2 regions of the Pandoraea sp. NPDC087047 genome follow, and region 2 is predicted to be linked to the other one. Evidence: predicted binding sites of a transcription regulator. Region 2 holds the regulator's gene; the other holds the start of a gene.
The links. The regulator LexA, encoded in region 2, represses DNA repair genes until DNA is damaged. The targets are predictions, from matches to a motif close to ACTGTATNNNNATACAGT.

Region 1 (9,735 bases), on a different contig from region 2:
TCTCCCACGGCCTTGAGCTCGCGGTCCAGCCGCCGCACCACGGACGCTTCGTGCAACGCCTGATCATCGGCACGGCCCAGATTCGCGCGCACGTCCGTCAACACGTGCGCGAGCACGAAAACGATGAACGCCAGCAAGCTACCGTGAACCACATCGGCAACCGTGCTCCGTACCTCCGACGGATCGCCCAGCCGGTCGAACAACCAGACACGCGCAAGCCAGGCGACGACAACGGCAAGCACCGCCGTGCCGACCGCCATGCTGACGAGCAAGAGCGCCGTCGGCATCAACGTCATCTGGTCAACCAGCCATTGCATCCCTTTCTCCCCGCAGTCTTTTCAACGCGTCTCAATGGGCGTCGATGCGCTTTTACGAAACCTTCCCGGCGACGGAAAACACAATGATCCGCCGCCGATGCGGCGACTATACCTGATGCACGAAAGACAGCAACTTTAGAAAGTTTCCGCGCCTGACAACGGAAACGCGATGTAAGTTTTCCCGATTCGGCGCGACCCGGCGAAAGCGCGCCATGCGGCGTCAGGACCACGCGTTGCGAAGTTTCCTCGCCACGTCGATATGCACGGTGACGTCACCCGCCGGCCCCCGCGGCACATCGTCCTCGCGCGGCTTCGGGAAGATCTCGTAAAGCGGCAGCATGCGCTCGGAGACGAAGCGGCTGCGTGTGCCGTACACATGACGATCGCCCATGCCCGTTTGTTGATGGACGTAGAAGCGTTGCGGCACGACCAGTTGCAGTGACACTTTCGCGCGCGTCATTGCGACATACAGTAGCCGTCGCTCTTCCTCGATGTCCTCATCGTCGCCTGTGCTCATGTCGGAAGGAATGCAACCGTCGACCACGTTGAGCACATACACCGAGTGCCACTCCTGTCCTTTCGCGCTGTGAATCGTCGACAGAATCAGATAGTCCTCGTCGAGCAGCGGCGGCCCCGATTGCGCACTCGTGGCATCGGGCGGATCGAGCGTCAGCTCGGTCAGAAACTGCTCTCGGGAACCATAGGTGCTCGCAATGCGCGCGAGTTGTTCGAGATCGGCCTGACGCACGGCTGCGTCGTCGAAACGCTGTGCGAGCAGCGGCCCATACCAACGCAGCGCGAGATCCACATCGGCCGGCCATGCGAGACGCGTGTCGTGCAGCGTCATGAAGACGTCGACGAACGCGCGCCACTCGGTCGCAGCGGCGGACGGCGGCTTGAAGTCCGCAAGCACTTGTGCGGGCGTGGCGGATTGGGCCATGGCGTCGAGCACACGCGTTGCACTCACCGGGCCGATGCCGGGAATCAACTGCGCGACGCGGAACCCCGACAACCGGCTCGCGGGGTTATGCGCCCAACGCAGAATCGACAGCATGTCCTTCACGTGCGCCGCTTCGAGAAACTTCAATCCGCCGAACTTCACGAACGGAATGTTGCGGCGCGTGAGTTCCAGCTCAAGCGCCGCGCTATGGCTGCCGGTGCGAAACAACACGGCCTGCTGCATCAACCGCGTACCCGCCTCGCGCTGCTCAAGTACCTGATCGGCGACCCAGCGCGCCTGTCCCGACTCGTCGCTCACATTGACGAGCTGGGGCAGCCGCGTCGATTCCCGGTCCGTCCACAGCGCCTTTGCATAGCGCTCGCTCGACTCGGCGATCACGGCATTGGACGCGTCGAGAATCGGCTGCGTCGAGCGGTAGTTGCGCTCGAGCGTGACCACATGCGCGGGCACCGCAAACTGACCGGGGAAGTCGAGGATGTTACGGATCGTGGCCGCGCGAAAGGCGTAGATCGATTGCGCGTCGTCACCCACCACCGTGAGGCCGCGCCCCTCGGGCTTCATCGAGAGCAGAATCTGCGCCTGAAGCCGATTGGTGTCCTGATACTCGTCGACGAGCACGTGATCGAAACGCGCGTCCAGTTCGCGCGCGAGTTCCGGTGCCCCCATCGTCTCTGCCCAGTACAGCAGCAGATCGTCGTAATCGAGCACGTGTTGCGCTTGCTTTGCGCCGACATAGGCGCCGAAAAGCGTCTTGAGTTGCGCCTCCCACTGCGCGCACCACGGGAAATGCTTTGCAAGCACCTCGGCCAGCGGCGCCTGACTGTTCACCACGCGCGAGTAGATCGACAGACACGTGCCCTTGAGCGGGAAGCGCGATTGCGTGGCGGAGAATCCGAGGTCGTGGCGTACCAGCCCGAGCAGATCCTCCGCGTCGCTGCGGTCGTGGATGGTGAACGCCTCCGACAACCCGATGCGCGGGGCGAACTCGCGCAACAACCGTGCGCCGATGGCGTGGAACGTCCCCGCCCATGGCAGCGATGGCGGCTGCGTCGACGGCAGCCCCAGCACTTTTTGCAGCACAGCGCCCACGCGCCGTTCCATTTCTGCGGCAGCGCGCCGCGAGAACGTGAGCAGCACAATGCGGTTGGGGTCGGCCCCGCGCGCGATCAGGTTCGCTACGCGGTGTGCGAGGGTGCTCGTCTTGCCCGAGCCCGCGCCGGCAATGACAAGCAACGGACCGCCGGGCGAGCCATCGTCACCGACGCCAAAATCGACCGCCTCGCGCTGGCGGTCATTGAGTTCGGCCCACGGATCGCGGGCGGGGGCAGCCGTCTGTTCTGACATGCAAGATAAGGGGAGAACCACGGAAATGCGCAAACTAACGCGCCGATTGCCCGTGGGTACGCTCGAAAAGTACTGTATATTTATACATTATAACGATGGGTTAGACGCCCATCGAGCCCCTTTCAAATTTGAGACGAATCCCTCGCTGTCACCCCGTCGACAGCGTTGCGTCCAGCTTCCCATGACGATCCGCACTGGCACATCGTCCTGGACCGACCCGACGCTTATCGCGTGCGGCCGGTTCTACCCGCCGGGCGTCAAAACGCCCGAGGGGCGCTTGCGCTACTACGCATCGGCGTTCGATCTGGTCGAGGTCGACAGCAGCTACTACCGTCTGCCCGACGCCGCCGTCGCCTGGCGATGGACGCAACGCACGCCGCCGTCGTTTCGCTTTCATATCAAGGCGTTTCGCGCCTTCACCGGACACACGACACCGCTCGCGGCGCTGCCGCGGGACATCGCACAGGCGCTGCGCCCCTCGGACGATCTGCCCGCGAGGCAGGAGACTCAGCTCGCACCGGACGATATTCCCGCCGAGTTGCGTGACGAACTCTGGCGACGTTATCTCGAAGCCATCGAGCCGTTGCGCCAGAGCGGGCAGCTCACCGCCATCCACTTTCAGTTCTCGCCGCGCGTGCAAAACAATCGCGCGGGGCGCGCGCTCGTCTTCGAGACAGCGCAACGGCTCGCGGGCGAGCGTCACGCCGTCGAGTTCCGTCACCGGAGCTGGTTCGACTCGCCGTCGCGCGAAGCCGCCACGCTGGCCATGCTCAGGGAGACGGGCGCGGCGCACACGATCGTCGACAGCCCGGCCGGGTTCGATAACACCGTCCCCGCCGTCTGGGCGACGACACGCGACGACCTCTGTGTCGTGCGTCTGCATGGCCGCAATACTGCGGCGTGGAACCGCCGAGGTCTCGCGGCTTCGTCGGGACGCTTCGACTACGAGTACAGCGAGCGCGAGTTGATCGACATTGCGGCCCGCGTTCAGCGCATCGCTGCGCAAGCCGACGATACGCACGTGCTCTTCAATACCAATTACGAGGACCAGGGCATGAAAAACGCGTCGGAATTTCAACGCGCGCTCAACGATCTGGCTCGCGGCGGAACTTAGCGGTGACGGGTATCGTCGGACGGCGCCGACGGCGGCGGCGAACTTGCCCGAACCGCCTTGCGCCACGCGGGCACATCGGCCAGCCGCGTGCCTTCCGGCACCGCCCCGTGCTTGCTGTGCCCGACGCGCTGCGCGCGGTAGATGCCGGTGTGTCCCGAGCACAGATACGCCAGCACGCATGCGATGGCCGCGTAGCCCCCGATCTGGGGACCGAAGATCTCGATCGCCATCAGCGTCGACGCAATCGGCGTATTCGCCGCCCCGGCGAACACCGCCACGAAGCCGATGCCTGCGAGCACCGCAGCCGGTAACGTCAGCACATGAGACAGCGCGTTGCCCATCGTCGCACCGATGTAGAACAGCGGCGTAACTTCGCCTCCCTTGAACCCCGAGCCGAGCGTGATGACCGTGAAGAACGTCTTGCCGAGGAAGTCGTACCACGGCAGCGACGTGTGGAACGCGTCGACAATGGTCGGGATGCCGAGCCCGAGGTACTGCGGCGTGCCCAGCACCGTGGCCGCAACCGCCACCAGCACGCCGCCCGCAAACGGACGCAGGGGTGCATACCCGATGCAACGCTTCATGAACGCGGACATCGCGTGCGTGGCTTGCGCGAAGACCATTCCGACGAGTCCGCAAAGCACGCCCGCCGCCGCGGCACTGAGCGCCCCCGAGAGCGTCATCGACGCCGCGAACGCCGGGGGCGCAATCGTATAGGGGGTGTGATGCACGCCCCACGCGCGCGTGACGGCGTCTCCCACAAGGGCCGCCACCAGACATGGCAGCAGCGCGTCGTAGCGCAGCCGGCCGATGGCGAGCACCTCCAGCCCGAACACAGCGCCTGCAAGCGGTGTGCCGAAGACCGAGGCGAAACCCGCCGCGATCCCCGACATCAACAGCACACGACGCTGCTCACCGGACAGCCCGAACACATGCGTGAGCTGATCGGCCAGCGCGCCGCCCATTTGCACGGCGGTGCCTTCCCGTCCGGCCGAACCGCCGAAGAGATGCGTCATGACCGTGCCGAAGAGCACGAGCGGCGCCATGCGCAACGGCACCACGCGCTGCGGGTCATGAATTTCGTCGATCAGCAGGTTGTTGCCCGCCTCGACGCGTGCACCGAGCCGCAAATAAAGCCAACCGACCGCGAAACCGGCAACGGGCAGCAGCCAGAGCAGCCAGGGGTGAGCGAGGCGGGTATCGGTCGCGAGATCGAGCGCGACGAGAAACAGCGCCGAGGCGCTGCCGGCCATGACGCCGACGAGCGCCGCAAGCCCGCTCGCATGGGCCGCGCGCGGCAACACGCCGAACAGATCACGCAATGGGGAATCGTGGAACATCTTCATGAGGTTCAAACATCGGGACGAGTGACGCCGTCGACAAATTGCCTGAACACGACAGGAGAGAGATCGAGATTTCGAGGGGACGAGAGAATCGCCCGTTCGCATAGCCCGCAACCTCCCGGCACGCCAGGATCTTGCAGGCATCATCAGCCCCGGGGAGGGGCGGTTTGCGAAACGAACGCCGGAGGTATGCCATCTCCGTAAAGCAGTCGTCATGCTATCAGGAAGCACGCGCACTCACAATGCGTGACATTTTTTGCGCCCAAATACCGAACGGTATCGGCGCATTCCGATAAATCGGCGCTTCCGCGTTCTTGCCCGAGGCACGCCTCTAGAATCGGGGCGTGGCTGAAGGAAGACAACACGGCATGACCTCTTCGGCTTAAGGAGATCCCCACATGGAATTACGGAGCATCATTTGCCCGTCGATGGACGGCATTGCGTTTCTTCGGGCGTGGCTGCCCCCTGCGGTTGCCCACTCATCGCGCTTCTTTTGTCCGTCCAACCTGAGCGATGTCCCGTCTACCGCGCGCGACGTCATCTACGTACACCAGCTTCAAACGCTGCTGATTCACAACGCCCACACAACCGATCCGGACCTGGCCGGTGAGCGAGACGTATGTGCCGAGGAGGTGCTGTCAATCAATGCGTCGACCGAACAGTTCGAGATCGCGGTCGTCACGCCCACGCTGTTCGTGATGCTGTTTGAAACGCCGGAGATATTCAAGACGATCTTCGGCGACCGAGCCACCGAATACCTGCATCTGATGGGGAGCTACGATCCCGAGCGCGCGATTCGCGAGGCGGGCATGACTGTGGCCGACATCATCCGTCATCTGAACGACGCCACGCGCGAACGGCTGCGAGCCACCCCCACTGCGCAGAGAATTCTGGAGCGTATCGCCATACTCGACGCGAAGCCGTTCTCAAATGAAAACGGCGGGGACCATGCCGTGCATCGTCGCCCGCCGCAATTGATACGCTGGGATTAGAACACCGACTGCTTCGCGTCCTTCACCGTCTTCTCGATACGCGCCCCGACCTCCGGGTCGATTTGCTTCCAGTACTCGAACGCGCGCTCCAGCACCGGGCTGCGCACGCCGCCGAGCAGCGCGCCGGACACCGTCTCGACCAGACGCGTGCGTGCCGCGTCGTCGAACACGTGACGCACGAGAGCGCCCGGCTGCGAGAAGTCGTCATCGTCCTTGTGCAGCGTGTAGGCACTGCGCACCATGGCGCCATCCGACTCCCAGCCGTCCTCGGCCGCACCGGTCTGATCGGCGTACGGACGGCCACCGCTGTTCGGCACATACACCGGCGCATTGCCGCTGTGCTCGAACGCCATGTGTCCGTCGAACATGTACGTTTGCACCGGCACCTTTGGACGGTTCACCGGCAGTTGATGGAAGTTCGTGCCGATGCGATTGCGCTGCGCGTCGTTGTACGCGAAGGCGCGACCGAGCAGCATCTTGTCCGGCGACAGGCCAATGCCCGGCACGGTGTTGCCCGGCGAGAACGCGGCCTGCTCGATCTGCGCGAAGAAGTTCTCCGGATTGCGGTTGAGCGTCATCTTGCCCACTTCGATCAGCGGATAGTCCTTATGCGACCACGTCTTCGTCAGGTCGAACGGGTTGAAACGATAGTTTTTCGCATCGGCATACGGCATGACCTGCACCGACATGATCCAGCTCGGATGCTCGCCGCGAACGATGGCGTCGAACAGGTCGCGGCGGTGAAAGTCGGCGTCCTGACCGGACATCTTCGCCGCTTCGGCATTAGAGAAGAACTCCATGCCCTGCTGCGTGTGGAAGTGATACTTCACCCAGAACTTCTCGCCCTTCTCGTTGACCCACATGTAGGTATGCGAACCATAGCCGTTCATATGACGCCAGGTACGCGGCAGCCCACGATCGCCCATCAGATAGGTCACCTGATGCGCCGACTCCGGATTGTTCGTCCAGAAGTCCCATTGCATGTGGTTGTCGCGCAGTCCCGAGTCCGGCAGACGTTTCTGACTGCGGATGAAGTGCGGGAACTTCATCGGGTCACGCACGAAGAAGATCGGCGTGTTGTTGCCGACGAGGTCGTAGTTGCCTTCGTCGGTATAGAACTTGAGGGAGAAGCCGCGCACATCGCGCCAGGTGTCGGGGCTACCGGATTCGCCTGCGACCGTGGAGAAACGCGCGAGCATGTCGACCTTGGCGCCCTTCTGGAACAACGACGCCTTGGTGTAACGGCTCACATCTGCGGTGGTTTCGAAAATGCCGAAGGCGCCTGCGCCCTTGGCGTGAGGTTGACGCTCGGGGACTTTCTCCCGATTGAAGTGCGCCATCTGCTCGAGGAAGTGAACATCGTGCAGCAGGAGAGGGCCGTCCGGGCCGACCGACAGCGTGTTTCGGTCGCTTGCCGCCGGTGCACCTGCCCCGGTTGTCGAACCGGTGTCCAGACGTTCTTTCTCTTTGCTCATATTGACCTCCGACATGAAGGTGGGTGGGGAGAGGGAGAGAATAAGAGTCAGTAATTCCGCAAGTCGTTCAAAGCATAATACAAGACGTCGGGACGCACTCACCGGCATCCGGCGCGTTGAATATTCGTCAACTTGCGATGGGTCCATCGCGACCCGGCCTCGCCCCTTCGCCTCCGCTCCCCCTTCCCAACTGCCAGCGTTACAGCATCGAGAAGCCTCCGTCCACCGCGATTTCGGCGCCGAGCATATAGCGCGACTCGTCGCTCGCCAGGAACATCACAGCACGGGCGATGTCCTCCGGCGCACCGAGGTGTCCCACGGGAATGCGCGACGCGATCTTCTGTTTCCTCTGCTCGATTTGCGCCTGCGTGGCGCCCGCGCGCGCATGAATCGGCGTGTCGATCGCGCCCGGGCTGACCGCGTTCACGCGAATCCTGCGCGCCAGCAGTTCGCTCGACCACGTGCGCGCCAGCGAGCGCACGGCCGCCTTGGACGCCGAGAGCAGCGATAACCCCGGCGGGCCGACCTCATGAAGCCACGACGTATTCAGAATGACCGACGCCCCATCGCGCAACACCGGGGTGACCGCCTGCATCGATAGAAACACGCCTTTCACGTTGATATCCATGAGCGTGCCGTATTGCTCGGGTGTCGTACCGTCGAGCGGCGTTGCGTAAGCCACGCCGGCATTGGCGAAGAAGACGTCAAGCTCGCCGAACCTCTGCTGCACGACATCGCGCATGCGCTGGAGATCGTCGACGTTGCGCACATCCGCACGAATCGGTCACACGTGCTCGCCGAGCGCCGCCCCTGTGGCGTCCAGTTTCACCGCATCGCGCCCGACGATGGCCACGCGCGCGCCCTCCTCCACGAACAAACGCGCCGTCGCCAGACCAATGCCACTTGTCGCGCCGGTGATCAGCGCCGTTTTGCAAGCCGCCATCGATGGACACGGCATCGCGCTCGCACGCAGTGTGCTCGCGCGCGACGACCTCGCGGCGAACCGTCTGGTACGGTTCTACCCCGAGGTCGATTGCTCGTCGCCGCTCGCTTACTACGTGGTGTATCGGGCAGAGTGCGCCACGCTGCCCCGGCTCGCGGCGTTCAGGGAGTGGTTGCAGCAGGAGACCGCCGCCACGCCCGATATGGACACGAACACCATCACGGACATCACGCCGCCAACGCCCGGCACTGGCAAACGACGCGCTCAAAGCAAGCCATCGCAAAGTCGACGGACGCCTCGGAAGTAAAACGTCCCAGGCTGAGCCGCACCGTGCGGCTCGCGGCTTCGCTGTCGAGCCCAATCGCGCTCAACACGTGCGACGGTTGCCCCGACGCCGAATTGCACGCCGATGTCGACGACACCGCCAGATTGCCATTGAGCATGAACGTGAAGAAGCCCGAGTGCTTCACCGTAAGACTGAGCGTATGCGGAATCCGCTGAGCGTTCGCTGCGTTGAGCACCACACCGTCGAGCCCCAGCACGCCATCGAGCAGACGCTGACTCAATTGCGCAATGCGCGCGTTGTCGATCGTCATGCCCTTCATGGCCAGCTCGCACGCCGTGCCCATGCCTACGATCTGATGCGTCGCCAGCGTACCGGAGCGCAGGCCGCGCTCGTGTCCGCCGCCGTGCATCTGCGGCGCAATGCGCGCCATCACGTCCTTGTTCACATACAACGCCCCGATCCCCTTCGGGCCGTACACCTTGTGCGCCGACATCGACAACATGTCGATGCCCATAGCCTTCACGTCGATGGGCGTCTTGCCGAGCGCTTGCGCGGCGTCCACGTGCAGCAGCGCGCCCGCTGCGTGCACCACCTTCGAGATGGCGGCGACATCGGTCAACGTACCGAGTTCGTTGTTCACGAGCATGAGCGACACCAGGCCCGTATCGGGACGCAGCGCTGCCGCAACAACCTCCGGCGTGATCTCGCCGGTTGTCGACGGCGTTACGAACGTGACGGGCACACCGCGCGTCTCCAGACACGCCATCGTGTCGAGAATCGCCTTATGTTCCAGGACACTGGTGATCAGATGCGCTCGCGCCTGCCCGAACTCCGCATAGCCCTTGAGGGCGAGATTGTTCGATTCGGTGGCACCGGACGTCCACACGATCTCGGCCGCATCGGCGCCAATAAGGGCTGCGACCTGCGAGCGCGAGCGCTCCACGAGACGACGCGCACTCA
Region 2 (9,735 bases):
CCGCTGTCCTGATCCGCGAACTGACGCGCCACGCGGCGCAGGTTCTCGGCGTCGAGCAGCATGCGCTCGATCAGTTGCAGCACTGCCTTGCCCGGCTCGGTCAGGCCCGTGAGCCGCTTGCCGCGGCGCACAAAAACGTCAACGCCGAGTTCGTCTTCCAGATCCTTGATCTGCTTGCTCACCCCCGACTGCGACGTGTACAGCGCACTCGCCGCTTCCGTCAGATTGAGGTTTTGTCGAACCGCTTCGCGCACATAGCGCAATTGCTGGAAATTCATGATGAGACTCCGCCCTGTTACTTGTCTGTCCGTGACGTCTGTTAAGTTGATTCAGCTCGCTGGCTTGTGATTGTGTGGGTTCGATGCAGCGTGTTTAGTGCGCTTCGTGGCTTCGCGGCGTCATTCCCCGATCACGCCTGCGCCGAAAACACCCGCAACTGGCGCGGTACGGCGCGCAGTGTCGTTCCCGCGTTCGCGCCGAGCGCCTTCCAGCCCGAGCGCGTGAGTTCCGCTTCCCACACCGCATCGCCGGGGGCGGCGAGTTCCACGCGCACGGTGCCGCCCAGCGGAATCGCGCGGCGCACGGCCACATCGATCCCCGGTCCGCCGTCGTTCGCGGGCACCAGCGCGAGATCGTGCGGACGCACATACGCAATCGCCCGTCCGTCCTGCGGCAGCGCGGGCAGATCGTCCCTGTGCACCGTCACGCGATACTTGCCCGCGTCGGCAATGAAATCGTGCGTCTGCAACTCGCCCGAGAGGCGGTTGGCGGCGCCGAGAAACTCGTACACGAAGGCGCTTTGCGGCGTGTCGTAGACGTCCTGCGGCGCACCGATCTGTTCGACCTTGCCGCGATTCATCAACACGATACGATCGGCCACTTCGAGCGCTTCTTCCTGATCGTGCGTGACGAAGATCGTCGTGATGTGCAATTCGTCGTGCAGACGGCGCAGCCAGCTACGCAACTCCTTGCGCACCTTGGCATCGAGCGCACCGAACGGCTCGTCGAGCAACAGCACCTTCGGCTCCACGGCCAGCGCACGCGCCAGGGCAATACGCTGACGCTGGCCACCCGAGAGTTCGGCAGGATAGTGATCGGCCAGCCAGTCCAGTTGTACCAGACCCAGCAGTTCGTGGACCTTGCTGCGAATCTGCGCGTCCGGCAAACGGTCGCGGCGCGACTTCACTCGCAGACCGAACGCCACGTTCTCGAACACCGTCATGTGACGGAACAGCGCGTAATGCTGGAACACGAAGCCGACCTCGCGCTCGCGCGTGCCGACGGCGGCGACATCCGTGCCATTGAGGACCACGCGCCCGGCATCGGCAAACTCCAGCCCCGCGACAATGCGCAGCAGCGTGGTCTTGCCACAGCCGGACGGCCCGAGCAGCGCGACCAGCTCGCCCGTGGGGAATTCGAGACTGACGTCGTCGAGTGCTGCGAAATCGCCGAAACGCTTCGAAACCTGTTGTACCTGGATGCTCATTTGTCTTGCTCCTCGAGGCGCCATCTACCGATGGCCGCCGATATCCGCTCAGGCCTGTACTGCGTCTGCACGACGCGCGGCCTTGTCCTGTGCCAGCTTGCGTTCCGCCCAGAGTTTGAGCCCAAGCGTGGCGAGTGCGAGCAACGCGAGAATCGACGCCGCCGCGAATGCCCCTACCGTGTGATAGTCGTTGTACTCAATTTCCACGTGCAGCGGCAGCGTGTTCGTCTCGCCGCGAATATGACCGGAGACGACCGACACCGCGCCGAACTCGCCCATGGCGCGCGCGTTACACAGAATCACGCCGTACAGCAGGCCCCATTTGATCTTCGGCAACGTCACGCGCGTGAATACCTGCCAGCCACTCGCCCCCAGCACGCGGGCGGCTTCCTCTTCTTCGCTGCCCTGCGCCTGCATGAGCGGAATGAGCTCGCGCGCGACGAACGGGAACGTGACGAATACCGTCGCGAGCACCAGTCCGGGCAACGCGAAAACGATCTTCAGGTTGTGTGCGTCGAGGAAATCCCACAGCGGGCCCTGACGGCCGAAGATCAGCAGGAACGTGAGCCCCGCGATCACCGGCGACACGGAAAACGGCAGGTCGATGAGCGTGGTCAGCACGCTCTTGCCCTTGAAATCGAACCGCGCGATGGCCCACGACGCCGCCACACCGAACACCAGGTTCAGCGGCACGGCAATGACGGCGATCAGCACGGTGAGGCGAACGGCCGAGAGCGCGTCGTCGTTCGTCAGGCCCTCCCAGTAAGCGGCGAAGCCCTTGCCCAGCGCGGTGACGAATACCGACGCGAGCGGCAACACCAGAAACAATGCGAAGAACAGCAGCGCCACCCCAATGAGCACGGCCTTGACGAGCGCAGGCTCGTCGGTCGGATCGGCTTTACGGGCCTGGGTCGCTTGCGGCAAGCTACGCGACAGTGCGAGGGAATCTGACATGGTCGAAACGTTCTCTTCGTTTTCCTGCGTTTTCCGGGTTGTGCGGGTTTTGCGATGTCACACGCCACTGGTGCGCCGGCCCGAATGACGGCGTTGCAGCCACCATTGCAGGATGTTGATAAGCAGCAACAGCACGAACGAGATCACCAGCATCACCACAGCGAGTGCCGCCGCGCCCGCATAGTCGAACTGTTCGAGCTTGGTGACGATCAGCAGCGAGGTGATTTCCGAGACCATCGGAATGTTGCCTGCGATGAAGATGACCGACCCGTACTCGCCGACGGCACGCGCAAAGGCCAGCGCAAAGCCGGTCAGCAACGCGGGCAGCACGGCCGGGAGAATCACGTGACGCAGTGTCTGCCAACGGGTCGCGCCCAGGCACGCAGCCGCCTCTTCCTGCTCGCGCTCGAACTCTTCGAGCACCGGTTGCAGCGTGCGCACGACGAACGGCAGCCCGATAAACGTGAGCGCCACGAAAATGCCCAGCGGCGTGAAGGCGATCTTGATGCCGAGCGGTTCGAACCAGCGTCCGATCCAGCCGTTCGGCGCGTAGATCGCGGCCAGCACAATGCCGGCAACCGACGTCGGCAAGGCGAACGGCAGGTCGATCAGCGCGTCGACGAAACGCTTGCCGGGGAACGTGTAGCGCACCAGCACCCACGCCAGAATGAAGCCGAAAAACGCGTTGAGAAGCGCCGCCGCGAGCGAGATGCCGAATGTGAGGCGGTACGACGCCAGCACGCGCGGCGAACTCACCGCGGCGACAAAGCTCGCCCAGTCGAGCGAGCTTGCCTTGATGAAGACCATCAGCAACGGCACCAGCACCACGAGGCTCAGGTACGCGACGGTGTAGCCCATCGTCAGGCCAAAGCCCGGTAAGGCACTTGGCTTGCGCCACAGAGGAAAGAGTGCGGTACTCATGCGATGGTCCCTGCCCTTACTTCTTGGTGTAGATCTGATCGAAGATGCCGCCGTCAGCGAAATGCTTGGCTTGCGTCTTCGTCCAGCCGCCCAGATCGGCGTCGACCGTGTAGAGCTTGAGCTTCGGATACTGCGACTCGTACTTCTTCGCGATTTCCGGGGAACGCGGACGATAGAAGTGCTTCGCGGCGATCTCCTGACCTTGCGGCGAGTACAGCCACTGCAGGTAAGCTTCGGCGGCCTTGCGGGTACCGTGCTTGTCGACGTTCTTGTCGACCACGGCCACCGGCGGCTCCGTCAGGATCGACGACGACGGCACGACGATATCGAACTTGTCCGGACCGAGATCCTTCACCGACAGCAGCGCTTCGTTTTCCCACGCGATCAGCACGTCGCCGATGCCGCGTTCCACGAAGGTCGTGGTGGCGCCACGCGCGCCCGAGTCGAGCACGCCAACGTTCTTATAGAGTGCCTTGACGAACTCCTGCGCCTTTTGCTCGTTGCCGCCCGGTTGCTTGAGCGCGTAGAGCCATGCGGCGAGGTAGTTCCAGCGGGCGCCGGCCGAGGTCTTCGGGTTCGGCGTCACCACGCTGATGCCCGGCTTGACGAGATCGCCCCAGTCCTTGATGCCCTTCGGATTGCCCTTGCGCACCAGCAACACGATGGTCGACGTGTACGGTGTGGCGTTGTCCGGCAGACGCTTCTGCCAATCCTTGTTCACGAGACCGGCCGCGGCCAGTTCGTCGATGTCGGCGGAAATACCGAGCGTCACGACGTCGGCGGGCGCGCCATCGAGCACCGTGCGGGCTTGCTTGCCCGAACCGCCGTGCGAGGCCTTGACCGTCACCGTGTCACCGGACACTTGTTTGTAGTGGGCTTCGAAAGCCTTGTTGTAATCGGCGTACAGCTCACGCGTCGGGTCATACGACACGTTGAGCAGCGACAGGCTTGCGGCCTGCGCCTGAATCGTCATGCCGGCGGCCAATGCCAGACCGCCCAGCGCGACTGCCAGCTTCTTAGCTTTCCATCCCCGTGCTGCTTTGCTCATGACTTGCACTCCTTGTTTGCTTCTTGTGTGTAGGAGGCCAGTCTAGGGAATCGTCTAAATAATTAAAAATAATATTTTCGCTTTTGTTTATGCCGGAATAAGGATTAGAGAATTTGTGCTGATGACGGGTGCAGCGCCCGCCACCGGGCGTCCAATCAGACGTAAGGCGTGTCCGCCACGGCAGCGGCGATCCCCGCTGCGCCTTGATCCACAAGGCTCAGGAAGCTTTTTTGCGCCACGAGGGTGTCCTGCGTCTGCCGGAACGTCCGGTGCGCGTGCAGGTAGGCCACGGTCCAGGCGGCGAGCAGCAAGCTGGCGGCGAGTTGGGCATCGACGTCCGCCGTCTCCCGATTGGCACTCTCGGCGAGCGCGCCGGCCACCAGATCCGCCAGTTCGTCCCGAATCGCCCGGGCACGGGCCTTGAGGGTCTCGCTGCCTTCGATGGTTCGCACGAATGCCTGGCTCTGCGCGGAAAACTCGACGAACGGACTGCCCTGCGCCACCAGCCGGTGCGCCAGCAGACGCAAGGCCTCAAGCGGCGACACGCCGCCGGCGCGCTGCCGGATCGCCTCGCGCAGGGCCTCGCGCCCTTCCTCGTCGCGGTCGAAGAACATGTCTTCCTTGCGTGGGAAGTGATTGAACACGGTCATACGTCCGACGTCGGCGGCGGCCGCAATCTGGTCGACCGTCACATGATCGAAACCGTGTTCGTGGAACAGCCGTGTCGCCGCATTGGAAATGCTCTGCCGCGTGGCAAGGCGTTTGCGCGACCGCAAATCGGAGGGCTTGGACATAGTTGACATATCGTTTTTGATGACTCAGCTTACATATACTCAGTACATATTAATGTGAAGTATACGACGAATGACATCAATATTGTGATTGTAGGAGCCCGTCATCCCGTGGGCCTTCCGAGCGCCGCCATTGCCGCCATTGCCGACGGGCGGCATCGCCGGTTTGCTGCACAGGCACCGAAAGTCCCGCGACGACAGGGCCATTCCGGTCATCGCAACGATGTATTCAAACTTCGAACATTGGCGCTACACTCCGCGGCGTGAAATGGCTCCGTCTCGTCTTCGTTCTGTTGTTGTGCGCCGCGCTTCCCCTGAGTGGGCTGGCGGCCAGCGGCATGGCGGGCGATTGTCCGATGCAGATGACGTCGATGTCCGGCGAGCAGACGGACATGATGGCGACTGGCGCGCCCATGACCATGGGCCACTGCGACGGCATGTCGATGCCCGCCAGCGGCAAGGTCAAGGGTGCCTTGTGCAAGGTCGCCGCGCAATGCAACCTTGGCAGCCTGTATCACCCGTCGGTCACGCCCGAAGTGGTGCGCACCCCGAGCGTCGCCCGCAAGACCGGCTTTCACTACACCGATTCCCTGCGCCTGCGCGCACCCGATGGCCTCTGGCGGCCGCCCACCTCGCTGTAACCCACTGCACCAGTTCTAGGTTCACCGCTTAAGCGTCGAGATTGAGCGACGCAATGCAGCGGCGAGTTCGTCCTTTTCAGGACGCGAATGCCTCGTGGCATTCGTACGCGTGGGGTTTCACATGCATCCGATTTTCAGCGCTCCGGGCTACCGGCGCGCCAGTGCACGCGCGTGCGTGCGCAGTATTCACTTTGCTATGCGCCGGCAGTGCCGCAGCGCAGGCACAAGACGCAGCAACACCGCCAGGGCCGACGTCCGCGTTGACCCTGGAGGCGTCGCTCCAATCGGCGATGGACCATTCCGCCGCCGTGCAAGCGGCACAAGCGTCGGTACGGGCGAGCACACAGGCCGCCGTGCGGGCCGGCCAGCTCCCCGACCCCGAACTCAAGGCCGGGATCGACAACCTGCCCGTCAACGGCGATCAGCGCTTCACCGTCGGCCAGGACTTCATGACGATGCGCCGGATCGGCATCGAGCAGGAATGGGTGTCCTCCGACAAACGCATCGCTGACCCTGTTGACCCGCCGCGGGCTTCCGAAGCCTGGAAGCCCGCGGCATGGGGGTGCCCCGGGTTTGAGACGGGCCTCACACGGACGTGGCGCGAAACATCGCGCTACCCATCGACGGCCCCATGGCGGGCACGTTCGGCGCGAACTTCATGCACGACTTGAAGTTTTCCCTTGCGTTTTTGCAAACACTGTACAAAAATACAGCCACCTGTGCTTCCATACAGTGATGCCATGATCAAACTTACCGCCCGTCAACAGCAGGTCTACGAACTGGTTCAGCAAGCGATCGAGCGCACCGGCTTTCCGCCAACGCGCGCGGAAATTGCCGCCGAGCTTGGCTTCTCTTCCGCCAACGCCGCGGAGGAGCACCTGCGGGCGCTGGCGCGCAAGGGGGTAATCGAACTGGCCCCCGGGCAATCGCGCGGCATCCGCCTCAAACGCCTGGACGAAGCCGGAGGCAACCACCAGTTCACGCTGCCGCATATGGGCCTGATGCAACTGTCGCTGCCGCTCGTCGGTCGTGTTGCGGCGGGGAGCCCCATCCTGGCGCAGGAACATATCGAACGTAACTTCCAGTGCGACCCGAACATGTTCGCACGCCAGCCCGATTACCTGCTGAAGGTGCGCGGGATGTCGATGCGCGACGCGGGCATTCTCGACGGCGATCTGCTCGCTGTACAGAAGGCTGCCGACGCACGCGAAGGCCAGATCGTCGTGGCGCGTATCGGCGACGACGTGACCGTCAAACGTTTTCACCGCGTAAAGGGGGGCGTCGAGCTGATTGCCGAGAACCCCGACTTCGAAAACATCAATGTCGACGAAGGCAGCGGTGACTTCGCGCTGGAAGGGATTGCGGTCGGTCTGATCCGCAACAACGATCTCTGACGATCACCCAGCGCGAACCCGGGGGCTGCGCCGACTAACGCAACGCCCCGCTCCCTGAAGATTTGCATTTCCGACTGCGCCGGGCTGGGTCCGGCGCCCGTGCCCTGCTGCGCCCGCGATTTGTGATGTTTTTTGCGAAACACGCAGCAAGACACGTCCCTCTGACCCGCATTGGAAGAAGGATCGCATCATGGCTCGACTCTTTGGTTTGCTGCGCACGTCTTTTGGTCAACCGCACGTGCGGGTGTCCTCACAGGCGCGTCTCTCGGCGGTGTATGGCCTGTCGGCGCTGTCCGGCCCGTTTGCCAGCGCACCCGTCATCGCTCGCTCCTATACCGTGCCCGCGCGCACGCGCGCCGTCACCCTGCCGCGTACGCTCGCTGCCGCGATGGTTTCGGCGACGCGTCGTACATGCCCGGCAGGAAAAGCGATGAAGGCTTCGCGGAATGTGCGCGAACAGCAAGCGCGTCGCGATGCCCATGAGGGACGTGAAGAACATGAGGGAAACGAGGGGCATGAGGCGCATGAAGGACACGATGTGCGCGTGTATCGCGACATGTCGCACATCGTGATGGTCGGCACGTTTGCCGATATCTGCCGCAAACTCGATCAGGCCGTCGGCGAGCAGTTCTGCCAGGCGGCGGTGTAGCGCTTCAGGCGAGGCCGCCGTCGCATAGTCCGACGTTGGCCCCCGGTCTCATCTGCCCAGATCCCGCAGCGGATGGTCGGCGCCGCACCGTTCGCCGTCAAAGAAACGTTCGACGTCGGCGGGCTTCACCGCTTCAATGTTCGGGTGCTGCCAGCGCGGCGCGTGATCCTTGTCGACGACCAGCGCCCGAATTCCTTCGACCCCTTCTGCGCCCGTGCGGCCGTCAAGATTGAAGACGCTGCGCATCATCAGCCATTCCTCGCGCAATTCGTCCGCCAACGACAGCTTGCGGGCGCGACGCACCTGTTCCAACGCCACGCACACCATCAGCGGCGAGCGCGTGGCCCGCAACAGATCTTCCGTCTCCTCCGCCCAGCCGGAGTACTCGCAACGCGCTTCGCGTTTGAGTGAGTTCAGAATCGCCGGCATATCCGCCAGACCGAAGTGCGTATCGATGACATCACGCAACGGTGCGAGCTTGCCCGGCGCCAGCCCGGCAGGTGGCAAACGCTCGCGAGCGAATGTCCGTGCCGCATCGAGCACCGCGTCGCTGCTCTGCCAGTCGCCATTGGCGAGTCGCTCGCACAACGCAGGCAACGACGCACGCGGGACGACAGCATCCGCCAGCCCGATCTCGCAGGCATCGACAGCGCCGAACACAATGCCCGTGGTACCGAGATACTCACCGAGATGTCCGGCGAGGTTGGCAAGGAAAAAGCCACCGCCGACATCCGGGAACAGACCGATGGCCGTCTCGGGCATCGCCATGCGCGTGGCTTCGGTCACGATACGCAGCGCCGCCCCTTGCGAGATTCCCATGCCGCCGCCCATTACCACACCCTCCATCAGCGCAATGTAAGGCTTCGGATACGACGCAATCGTGTAATTCAGCGCGTACTCGTCGGTGAAGAAATCCATAATGTCCGTGCGCCCGGCACCGATGGCCTCATGGAAATAGCGAATATCGCCACCCGCACACAACCCCTTCTCCCCTTCGCCTTGCAGCACGACGCCGAGCACCTGCGGATCGTCCCGCCACTTGGCGAGTGCCGCAGCCATTGCGCGAATCATCTCGTGCGAGAGGGCATTGAGCGCCTTCGGGCGAGTCAGGGTGATGAAGCCAATACGGCCGCGGATTTCGGTTCGAACAAAATCGGTCATGTCTGGCGAATGTTTCAGAAGCGTCAACGGAACGGATGCCGCAGCGTCCTTGCACGGTCATCTGACCATCCGGCAAGAACGTAACGTCATCCTCGGGGGCTATCGACATATCGATAACAAGTCAGCCACAGGCGCAGCCCCTGGCATTGGCAGAACGCAAAAAACAAAAAAGCCGGCGCAAGGCACCGGCTTTTCTTCCAACAGACGGGCATCGCGACGTGACGGACCGTGATCCGCGACGCCGCCATTCCATCGCCGGCTTTACTTCTCGTCGCGCGAGGCGCGCTTGCGCTCGTGTTCCTTCAGGAAACGCTTGCGCAGGCGAATCGTCTGCGGCGTGACTTCGACCAGTTCGTCGTCGTCGATGAATTCCACGGCGTACTCGAGGCTCATCGCGATCGGCGGCACCAGACGCACGGCTTCGTCGGTACCCGACGCCCGCACGTTCGTGAGCTGCTTGCCCTTGATCGGGTTGACCACGAGGTCGTTGTCACGGCTGTGGATACCGATGATCATGCCTTCGTACAGCGCATCGCCCGGCGACACGAACATGCGGCCGCGATCCTGCAGCTTCCACAGTGCGTAGGCCACCGCTGCGCCATCGTCTTGCGAGATCAGCACGCCATTACGACGCTCACCCAGCGAACCATCCTTGACCGGTGCGTAGGCGTCGAAAATGTGGCTGATCAG

Region 1: ACIPHM_RS16285 (ATP-dependent helicase) is a predicted target of LexA. The motif match lies at 2,694-2,711, and genes of this name have one in related genera.

What each region holds. Positions count from the first base shown of each region.
Region 1 is NZ_JBIUZU010000008.1:24,443-34,177, forward strand. Features, by position in the region: gene ACIPHM_RS16280 (hypothetical protein) at 1-317, opposite strand, end outside; gene ACIPHM_RS16285 (ATP-dependent helicase) at 538-2,622, opposite strand; gene ACIPHM_RS16290 (DUF72 domain-containing protein) at 2,804-3,736, shown strand; gene ACIPHM_RS16295 (voltage-gated chloride channel family protein) at 3,733-5,082, opposite strand; fluoride riboswitch at 5,210-5,288, opposite strand; gene ACIPHM_RS16300 (hypothetical protein) at 5,478-6,071, shown strand; gene ACIPHM_RS16305 (catalase) at 6,068-7,546, opposite strand; partial or broken gene ACIPHM_RS16310 (SDR family oxidoreductase) at 7,746-8,504, opposite strand; partial or broken gene ACIPHM_RS16315 (LysR substrate-binding domain-containing protein) at 8,467-8,682, shown strand; partial or broken gene ACIPHM_RS16320 (cysteine desulfurase family protein) at 8,720-9,735, opposite strand, start outside.
Region 2 is NZ_JBIUZU010000002.1:79,231-88,965, forward strand. Features, by position in the region: gene ACIPHM_RS02995 (CysB family HTH-type transcriptional regulator) at 1-278, opposite strand, end outside; gene ACIPHM_RS03000 (sulfate/molybdate ABC transporter ATP-binding protein) at 410-1,486, opposite strand; gene cysW (sulfate ABC transporter permease subunit CysW) at 1,535-2,440, opposite strand; gene cysT (sulfate ABC transporter permease subunit CysT) at 2,498-3,361, opposite strand; gene ACIPHM_RS03015 (sulfate ABC transporter substrate-binding protein) at 3,378-4,409, opposite strand; gene ACIPHM_RS03020 (TetR/AcrR family transcriptional regulator) at 4,565-5,203, opposite strand; gene ACIPHM_RS03025 (hypothetical protein) at 5,464-5,841, shown strand; partial or broken gene ACIPHM_RS03030 (TolC family protein) at 6,003-6,344, shown strand; gene lexA (transcriptional repressor LexA) at 6,582-7,235, shown strand; gene ACIPHM_RS03040 (hypothetical protein) at 7,426-7,884, shown strand; gene ACIPHM_RS03045 (enoyl-CoA hydratase/isomerase family protein) at 7,933-9,045, opposite strand; gene typA (translational GTPase TypA) at 9,307-9,735, opposite strand, start outside.